DNA from 3 places in the Lentzea sp. CC55 genome. Region 2 is predicted to be linked to each of the others. Evidence: riboswitches for the same ligand, from Rfam matches in the RefSeq annotation. Region 2 holds a riboswitch; each other region holds the start of a gene.
The links. A riboswitch is a leader RNA that binds a small molecule or an ion and turns the genes downstream of it on or off. The one in region 2 is predicted to bind thiamine pyrophosphate.

Region 1: another riboswitch for thiamine pyrophosphate. It lies ahead of L6E10_RS18090 (FAD-dependent oxidoreductase); the one in region 2 lies ahead of L6E10_RS16195 (thiamine ABC transporter substrate binding subunit).
Region 3: another riboswitch for thiamine pyrophosphate. It lies ahead of thiC (phosphomethylpyrimidine synthase ThiC); the one in region 2 lies ahead of L6E10_RS16195 (thiamine ABC transporter substrate binding subunit).

The regions. Positions count from the first base shown of each region.
Region 1 covers NZ_JAJCXE010000022.1:464,835-468,097, forward strand. Annotated here, with positions in the region: gene L6E10_RS18080 (thiazole synthase) at 1-368, opposite strand, end outside; gene thiS (sulfur carrier protein ThiS) at 370-570, opposite strand; gene L6E10_RS18090 (FAD-dependent oxidoreductase) at 567-1,514, opposite strand; TPP riboswitch at 1,518-1,629, opposite strand; gene thiE (thiamine phosphate synthase) at 1,656-2,294, shown strand; gene L6E10_RS18100 (dioxygenase) at 2,326-3,087, shown strand; gene L6E10_RS40365 (hypothetical protein) at 3,084-3,206, opposite strand.
Region 2 covers NZ_JAJCXE010000022.1:85,773-89,035, forward strand. Annotated here, with positions in the region: gene L6E10_RS16190 (iron ABC transporter permease) at 1-1,009, opposite strand, end outside; gene L6E10_RS16195 (thiamine ABC transporter substrate binding subunit) at 985-1,983, opposite strand; TPP riboswitch at 1,977-2,087, opposite strand; gene L6E10_RS16200 (4a-hydroxytetrahydrobiopterin dehydratase) at 2,122-2,415, shown strand; gene L6E10_RS16205 (mannosyltransferase) at 2,431-3,263, opposite strand, start outside.
Region 3 covers NZ_JAJCXE010000022.1:458,775-462,037, forward strand. Annotated here, with positions in the region: gene L6E10_RS18040 (aldo/keto reductase) at 1-358, opposite strand, end outside; gene L6E10_RS18045 (LysE family translocator) at 430-1,032, shown strand; gene L6E10_RS18050 (hypothetical protein) at 1,307-1,573, shown strand; TPP riboswitch at 1,744-1,868, shown strand; gene thiC (phosphomethylpyrimidine synthase ThiC) at 1,858-3,263, shown strand, end outside.

The DNA.
Region 1 (3,263 bases), 380 kb from region 2:
TCCACCAGCCGCTCGGCGGCGTCCAGCAGCTCGACCGGGTCCGGCAGCAGGGTCTCCTCGTCGTGGACGACCTCGAGCTTGACCCAGTTCGTCTCCAGCGCCTCCCGCGCGAGCTGCGCGGTCAGCACGGCCTCCGCGGACGTGCGGCAGCCCGCGGTGTTGGGCAGCACCTCGATCCCCAGGCGCCGCAACAGCTCCAGCACACCGGTCCGGCCCGCCGCGTCGACCCGGCGCATCGCCACGGTCGTCAGCTCGGTGCCGGACGCGACGAGCGCCCGTTCCAGCACCGAGAGGTTCGCGGCACCGCCGGTGCCGGTGATGAGCCTCGACCGGAACTCCCGGCCCGCGATGATCAGCGGATCGTCCACGTCAGCCTCCCTGGACCGCGGTCAGCACCTCGACCACGCCGCCGTCCGGCACGATCGTGGAACCCCACAACGCCTTCGGCACCACGGCGCCGTCGAGCGCCACGGCCACGCCCTTGTCGGGCGCCCCCACCAACGCGACGACCGCGGCCACCGACGTGCCGTCCGCCAAGTCGCGGGAGGTCCCGTTCACCTGTGCCTTCACGAACTTCCTCCCTGCAGGAGCTGAACCACGAGCCGAGCGGTGTGCGGAGCGAGCAGCAGTCCGTTGCGGTGGTGACCCGTCGCGGCGATGACACCGGGTTCGAGCCAGCGCACGACCGGCACGTTGTCCGGGCTGCCCGCCCGGAATCCCACGGCGGCCTCGGCGAGCGCGTACTCGGCGATGCCCGGCAGCACGGTTTCCGCGTCCCGCAACAGGTCCCGCACGCCCGCGACGGACACGTCGGTGTCGAACCCGGCCTCGTACTGGGTGGCGCCGACGACCAGCCCGTCGTCGCGCGGCACCAGGTACACCGGCCGTCCGGAGACGAGCGCGCGGATGGTGTGGCGAGGGGGCGGCAACGCGCCGGGACGGTGCGTGAGCCGCAGGATCTCGCCCTTGACCGGCCGGATCACGCCCCTGAGCGCGGGGTGCAGCTCGCCGCTCCACGCCCCGGCGGCGATCACCGAGACCCGTCCCTCCACATCGGACACGACACCGGCGTCGAGGCACGCCCTGCGCAGGGCGGAGAGCAGCAGGCGGTTGTCGACGGCGAGGTCGCCGGACGCGAACACGCCACCGCGCACCGCCGGTCCCAGCGAGGGTTCGAGAGCGCGGACCTCCCGCGAGGTCAGCACCTGCCCCGCGTGCCGCAGGTCGGCGAGGTCACCCGGTTGCGTGCCGACCGCCAGCGTCCCGGCGGTGAACAGCGGGACACCGATCGACGAGGCGAACCCCGGCCACATCGCGAGGGCCTCGACCCCCTGTGCCACCACGGCTTCCTCGCCCGGCCACGCCTCCGTGAGAGGCGCCAGCATGCCGCCCGCGACCCGCGAACCCGCGTGCGGCGAACCGAGGTCGGACACGGAGGCGGAGAACCCGGCCCGTGCCGCGGCGAGGGCCACGGACAGGCCGATGACGCCGCCACCCCGGACGGCCACTTCCACACTGCTCAAGGCATTCACGCTCCCTGCGCCGGCATGACCCGGATCAGGTTCGACGGTCGGAGCGAACCACGCTCCCTCTCAGCCCGGTGTTCTCCAGGCTCCCGTGCGGACCGACTTCAACATAACGGTTAACGTGCGTGCGTGCCAGGACTCGACGGAAACCTGATCAGGCAACGACTCGCCGACGCGACGCTCTACCTCTGCACACCGGACCGGCCGGACCTGGCCGAGTTCGCGGACGCGGTCCTCGCGGGCGGCGTCGACATCATCCAGCTGCGGGACAAGTCACTGGAGGCGAAGCAGGAGATCGAGGCGCTCGAGGTCCTCGCCGAGGCCACCGAGCGCCACGGGAAGCTGCTCGCCGTCAACGACCGCGCGGACATCGCCCACGCGGTCGACGCCGACGTGCTGCACCTGGGTCAGGACGACCTGCCCGTCCCGCTCGCCCGCCGGATCGTCGGCGACGAGGTGGTGATCGGCCGGTCCACCCACGACGTCGGCCAGATGACCGAGGCCGCCGCGGAGCCCGGCGTGGACTACTTCTGCACCGGGCCGTGCTGGCCGACCCCGACCAAGCCGGGCCGTCCGGCGCCGGGGCTCGACCTCGTCCGCGCCACGAGGACCGACCGCCCGTGGTTCGCGATCGGCGGCATCGACCTCGCCAACCTCGCCGAGGTGAAGGCCGCGGGCGCCACCAGGGTCGTCGTCGTCCGGGCCGTCACCGACGCCGAGGACCCGCGCAAGGCAGCCGAGTCGTTCAAATTCGAACTTGATCGTTGAAATTTGAACAAAACGGCGTACGCTCGAAGACGTGAGCGCACCAGTGCTGTACCTGAGCCACGGGGCACCCCCGCTGGCCGATGACGAGACGTGGACCGGAGAGCTCCGTGCCTGGTCCGCCACCCTCCCGCGCCCGGAGGCCGTGCTCATGGTCTCCGCGCACTGGGAGGAGGCGCCGACGACCATCGGCGCGACCACGACCGTGCCGCTGGTCTACGACTTCTGGGGCTTCCCCCAGCGCTACTACGAGGTGACCTACGAGGCGCCGGGCGCGCCGGAGCTCGCCGAGGACGTCCGCAAGCTGCTCGGCGGCCACGTCGAGCAGGACGAGGAACGCGGTCTCGACCACGGCGCCTACGTGCCGCTGAAGGAGATGTTCCCGGACGCCGACGTGCCGGTGCTGCAGATGTCGATGCCCACGCTCGACCCGCGCGAGCTGCACGAGATCGGCCGGAAGCTCGCGCCGCTGCGGGACCGGAACGTCCTCATCGTCGGCAGCGGCTTCATGACGCACAACCTCAGCTGCGTGAACTTCCCGGCCGGACCGGACTACGAGCCGCCGTCGTGGTCGAAGGAGTTCGACGACTGGGCGCACCAGCAGCTCGCCAACGGCGACGTGGACGCGTTGCTCGACTTCCAGGTGAAGGCGCCCGCCGCCGGGATCGCGCACCCGCGGACCGAGCACTTCGCACCGCTCTTCGTGGCGCTGGGCGCCGCGAGCGACGAGAAGGCGCGCACCAGCGTCGAGGGCTTCTGGTACGGCCTGTCGAAGCGGTCGGTGCAGTTCAGCTAGCCGCCCCCCTCCAGGAACAGGGTGGCGAGCCTCCGCGCGATGGCGGGCGTCGGGTTGCGGACGCCCCCACCGGCCATCAGCACGAGCACCACGGCGTCGACCGAGAAGTCGGCGCGCAACCGCCCGGTCGCCTTCGCCCTGCAAGATCGTGCTGGTCTGAGAACGCGAGAGCGCCG
Region 2 (3,263 bases):
CGAAGGCCGTCCGCAGCGAGTTCACCGCGGCGTCGACTCCGGTCACCGCCAGCGTGCCCCGGTCGCCGCGGGTGTTCAGCGCCACGTACCCGGCGAGGCTCCAGCCGTCCCGGGTGGACAGCGACCGGGTCACCAGGCCGACGACCGGCGTCAGCAGCGCGACCACCACGGCGAACGCGGCGCCGACGACGTACCACTCACCGCCGGCGGGCCGCCGGGCCAGCTCCTCCCTGCCGCGCAACGCCAGAGCGGTCTCCCGCCGGCGCCGGGCGAGCGCGCCCAGCACGAGCACCGCCAGCACGGCGGCGAACTGCAGCAGCGACAGGGCGGCCGCCCCGGACAGGTCGAACAGCTCCACCGTCCGCAGGTAGATCTCGGTCTCCAGCGTCCGGTACCGCGAGCCGCCGAGCACCAGCACGACGCCGAAACTCGTGGCGCAGAACAGGAACACGACCGCCGCGGCCGAGCCGATCGCGGGCGCGAGCGCCGGCAGCACCACCGACAGGAACGCCCGCGGGCGTGACGCCCCCAGCGCCCGTGCCGCGTCCTCGGCCCGCCGATCGGTGTGCGCCCACAGCCCGCCGACGGTCCGCGCGACCACGGCGACGTTGAAGAAGGCGTTCGCCAGCACGATCGGCAGCACGCCGCCGTCCGGCCAGAACGTCCGGAAGGCCAGGCCCACCACCACGGTCGGCAGCACGAACGGCACCATCACGGCGGCACGCACCAGCCCGAGCCCGCGGATCCGGCACCGGGCCAGCACGAACGCGAGCGGCATCCCGGCGACGACCGCCACGACCGTCGACGCCAGGGCCTGCCCGAGGGTGAAGCCGACGAGCTCCCAGGTGCCGCCCTCGAAGACCGCCTCCAGGACACCGCCCTCACGCAGCCCGAGCGACACGATCGCCAGCACGGGCCACGCGAAGAACAGTCCCAGGAAGGCCAGCGGCAGCAGCGCCGCCGCCGACCACCCCGTGCGCGAGCTCAGCCCTGCACGAGCTTGCGCCACTGCTCGACCCACGCTTCGCGGTTGTCCTTGACCTTCTCGGCGGGCAACGACTGCGACGAAGACGGCAGCGGGGCGTCCTTGGCCCACGACTCGGGCAGCGCGACGCCCTCGCGCGAGGGGTAGACGTACATCTGCTCGGCCACCTGGGCCTGGAACTGCTCACCCAGCAGGAAGTCGAGGACCTTCTTCGCGTCCTCGGGGTTCTTGGCGCCGGACAGCACGCCGGCGTACTCGACCTGGCGGTAGCAGGTGTCGAGCACGGCCTTGGTCTTGCCGCCCTCGGCCGACGGCGACGACGCGTACGACACGACGATCGGCCGGTCGCCCTTGGTGGCGGAGAACTCCTGGTTGTAGGCCTCTTCCCAGCCGCTCACGACCTTGACGCCGTTGGCCTTGAGCTTGGTCCAGTACTCCTGCCAGCCGTTCTCGCCGAACTTCGCGATCGTGCCGAGCAGGAAGGCGAGACCGGGCGAGGACGTGGCCGGGTTCTCGACGACCAGCTTGTCCTTGAACTTCGGGTCGACCAGGTCCTCGTACGACTTCGGCTCGACCCCGCCGAGCCCGGCCGGGTCGATGTTGAGGCACACGTCACCGACGTCGACGGCCTGCAGGCGGTTCGAGTCGTCGGCCTTGTACCGCTGGGCGCCCTTCGCGGCCTCCGGCGAGGCGTACTCGGCGAAGACGCCCTCGCTCAGAGCGCGCGAGGCGAAGGTCGAGTCGACGCCGAACGCCACGTCGCCGATCGGGTTCGCCTTGGTGAGCACCAGCTTGTTCGTCAGCTCGCCCGCGTCGCCGCTCGCGAGCTGCTTCACGGTGATGCCCGAGGACCTCTGGAACTCGTCCAGGACCTCCTGCTTGACCGCGAACGAGTCGTGGGTCACCAGCGTGACCTCGCGCGACTGCGGTGCGGTCGAGGTACCGGCCGAGCACCCGGCCAGCACCAGAGCAGCGCAAACAGCAAAAATCCTTCTCACGTCAAACCTCTCCCTACGCCGGTATGACCCGGATCAGGTGGACGGTCGAGGGCTTGCGAGCCCTCCTCTCAGCCCGGCGCTTCACCGGACTCCCGTGGTAAACGCGCAGCTTACGTGACGTGGTGGGACGATCAGGACATGGCCGAGCTGTTGAGCGACGATCAGTTGGACGACCTGCTCCCCAAACTCCCCGGCTGGTGCCCCCAGGACGCGGCACTGGTGAAGACCGTGGAGCTGCCGAGCTTCTCCCAGGCGATCATGGTCGTGAACCGGGTCGCGGAGATCGCCGAGAACGACAACCACCACCCGGACATCGACATCCGGTACAAGGCGCTGACATTCCGCCTGAGCACGCACTACAAGGGAGGAATCACCGCACTGGACGTGTCCCTCGCCGAGGAGATCGACGGGGTCCTGGACGCCCTGGGCTGACCCGGCCGGGAGGCGTCAGCCGGCGACCCTGCTGGGTTCGCCGTCGGCGGCTTCCTCGCCACCGGGACGCGGCTCGCCGCGCTCGCGCCGCGCCGCCAGCCCGATCGCGACCAGCGTGAGCACGCCCGCGGCCGGATAGCCCCAGCCGAGCGCCACGAAGATCCACGGCCGCGGGAAGTCCCAGATGTTCGGCTGGGCCAGCAGCAGGAACGAGATCAGGTAACCGCCGGTCAGCAGCACCCACAGGCCGGCGGTGATCTTGCACAGCACGTGCCCGCCCTCGTGGATCAGCCACAGCAGGGCGGGCACCATCCACACCCAGTGGTGGCTCCACGAGATCGGCGAGACGAGCAGGCCGAGCATCTGCACGCTCACGATCAACGCCAGCGCGTCCCTGGTCCTGCTGACCGCGAACCACGTCAGAGCGGCCGCGACGAGCACGGCGACGATGTAGATCGGTCCCGTCTTGACGTCGTAGCCGACCGTGCGGCTGAGCGCTCCGCGCAGCGACTGGTTGATCGCGCTGCCGACCGGGCCGACCCGGCTCGCGTCACCGAGCAGCTGGAACCAGAACTTGTCCGACTGGGACGGTGAGATGGCCCACCCGATCCCGTACACCACCACAAAAGCGACGAACGACCACACAGCGGCCATCCACCGGCGCTGGACGAGGAAGTACAGCCCGGAGATCGCGGGCGTGAGCTTGATGCCCGCGGCGAACCCGACGCCGGCGCCGCCGACCCAGTTCCGCGCGCTGGCGAGCGTGCCGATCAGGATCGCGACCAGCACCAGGTTGATCTGGCCGTAGTTGAGCGTGGTGCGGACCGGCTCGATCCACAGCGTCAGCG
Region 3 (3,263 bases), 370 kb from region 2:
GGTCGGTGCCCAGCCGCCGCAGCGACCCCTCGACGGCGCGGCGCAGGTACTCGACGGACCCCTCGTTGCCGGTCATCCGGCGCGTCGCGGCGTCGAAGCCGCAGCCCCACTTCGTGGCGATCAGCACCTGGTCACGCATGCCCGCAAACGCTTGCCCGACGAGCGTCTCCGCGTGCCCGCAGCCGTAGACGTCCGCCGTGTCGAACAGCGTCACGCCGAGCTCCACCGCGCGCCTCAGCGCCTTCACCGACTGGCCGTCGTCGGACGGTCCCCAGCCGACCTGGGCGCCGTCCGGGCCGAGGAACGGCCCACCCATCGCCCACGTGCCGAATCCCAGCTTCCCCAGTTCCAAGGTCATGGGGACACCGAACATCCTGGAGCGCGCTCCAGGTCAAGAAAGAAGTTGCGGCCACCGGCGACCATCGGGGCATGCCCCTCGACGACATCGTCGCCTTCGTCGCGGCCTCGTTCCTCATCGCGCTGTCGCCAGGACCCGGCACGGCCGTGGTCCTGCGACAGTCGGTGCACGGGCGAAAAGCCGCGCTGGCGACGGTGTTCGGCATGGAGGTCGGCGTCGCCTGCTGGGCCGTCGCCGCGGCGCTGGGCATGTCCGTGCTGCTCACGGCGTCCGAGATCGCCTACCACGGGCTGCGGATCGCCGGAGCGGTCTTCCTGGTCCACCTGGGTGTGAAGGCCCTGATCAGCAGGAGCCTGCCGGGCGCCGCACCCCCGCCCGCGAGCCGCGCGTTCCGCAGCGGCCTGGTCGTGAACCTCGCCAACCCGAAGCTCGGCGTGTTCGCGATCTCGTTCCTACCGCAGTTCGTGCCTGCCGGGGAGGCCGGCCAGGGGGTTCTGCTCCCCCTCGCCGTCGGGTGGGTCCTGATCGACACCGTCTGGTACCTGGTCATCGTGGCGGTCCTGCACACCGTCCGCGGCTGGCTGGGCAGGCCCCGCGTCCGTCCCGCGCTCGAGAAGCTGTCGGGCTGCGTGCTGCTGGCGCTCGGAGTCCGGCTGGTACTCGACCCGCGTTGAGATCGGGTCACCGCCCCGGCGCCAGAAGAGCTCGGGCAGCCCGGCCAGCTCGGCGAAGGTGTGGCAGGCGGCCATCGACGCGTAGCCGCCGGCCAGCACGTGCGCGCGGATCCGGTCCAGCCGCCCGAACTCGACCACCTCACCGGCGATCAGGAACGGCAGCACGAGCTGCCAGGCCTGCACCACGGCCGGACGACGCCGGTGAGGTGCGCGCAGGGCCGCACGAGCCACGCGCAGGAGGTGCTCGTTCGCGCTCATCGTGCTCGGGTGGGCCGTGTGGTCCCAGCTCCAGCGGCGTTCCTCGGTGACCGCGCACCGCACGCACTCGACCGGCCCGGTGCCCAGTTCGGCACCGCAGCGCGAGCACGCGAGCAGCGTCATCGCCCAGTCCACGCACGTCCAGGGGTGCTGGCCGACGTCGGCTGAGGTCACCAGCTCGGCGAGTTCGCGGTCCGCGAGCTGCGACGACATCCGCAGCGCCTCCCAGTCGGCGAGCCAGAACTGGTCGAGCAGCTCCGCGCAGAAGCCGCAGTCGGGGTAGCCGCGACCCGCGAGGTCACCGCAGGAAGGGCATGCCGAGACGACGGCGGGGCGCTGACCGCGACGCGCGCCGGGCGGGAACGGCTGATGATCCGCCACGCGAGAAGATTAGGGGCAAACCACGCCCTTGGCAGCGGCGGCGCGCTCTGACTATGGTCGGTTCTCGACAACTCAACACAACGCGGGAGCTCGCGCCTGAGCGGGCTGAGAGGGTGACTGGCCGTCGTGCCGGTGTCACCGACCGCCTGAACCTGACCGGGTAATGCCGGCGTAGGGAGGAATGTCGTGACGGCACTTGACGACCGTTCGGTCAAGCCCAGTGTGACCACCGGCCCGATCTCGGGCTCGCGCAAGGTGTACCGCGAGGTGTCCCCGGACATCCGCGTGCCCTACCGCAGGGTGGAGCTGACCAACGGCGAGCATGTCGATCTCTACGACACTTCCGGTCCGTATACCGACGACAACGCGACCATCGACGTCCACAGTGGACTGCCCGACCTGAGGTCGGGGTGGGTCGCGGCACGTGAACCGATCGGCGGAGCCGTCAGCCAGCTCGCGTACGCGAAGGCCGGGATCATCACCCCGGAGATGCGCTACATCGCCGCGCGGGAGAACCTCGACGCCGAGTTCGTGCGCGACGAGGTGGCCATCGGACGTGCGGTGATCCCGTTGAACCGCAAGCACCCCGAGGCCGAGCCGATGATCATCGGCAAGAAGTTCCTCGTGAAGATCAACGCCAACATCGGCAACTCCGCGGTGTCGTCGTCGATCGAGGACGAGGTCGAGAAGATGGTGTGGGCGACCCGCTGGGGCGCCGACACGATCATGGACCTGTCCACCGGCAAGCGGATCCACGAGACGCGCGAGTGGATCCTGCGCAACTCCCCCGTCCCGGTCGGCACCGTGCCGATCTACCAGGCGCTGGAGAAGGTCAACGGCGATCCGGAGAAGCTGTCGTGGGAGGTCTACCGCGACACGGTGGTCGAGCAGTGCGAGCAGGGCGTCGACTACATGACCGTGCACGCGGGCGTGCTGCTGCGGTACGTGCCGCTGACGGCCAAGCGCGTCACGGGCATCGTCTCGCGCGGCGGTTCGATCATGGCCGCGTGGTGCCTCGCGCACCACAAGGAGAGCTTCCTCTACACGCACTTCGAGGAGCTGTGCGACATCCTGCGCACCTACGACGTGACGTTCTCGCTGGGTGACGGGCTGCGGCCCGGCTCCATCGCGGACGCCAACGACGAGGCGCAGTTCGCGGAGCTGCGGACGCTGGGCGAGCTGACGCACATCGCGCGCGCCAAGGACGTCCAGGTGATGATCGAGGGCCCCGGCCACGTGCCGATGCACAAGATCGCCGAGAACGTCCGGCTGGAGGAGGAGTGGTGCGGCGAGGCGCCGTTCTACACCCTCGGGCCGCTGGCCACGGACATCGCGCCGGCGTACGACCACATCACGTCCGCGATCGGCGCGGCGCAGATCGGCTGGCTCGGCACCGCGATGCTCTGCTACGTCACGCCGAAGGAACACCTCGGCCTGCCGAACCGCGACGACGTGAAGACCGGCGTGATCACGTACAAGATCGCCGCGCACTCCGCCGACCTCGCGAAGGGCCACCCGGGAGCCCAGGACTGGGACGACGCGCTGTCGAAGGCGCGCTTCGAGTTCCGCTGGGAGGACCAGTTCAACCTGTC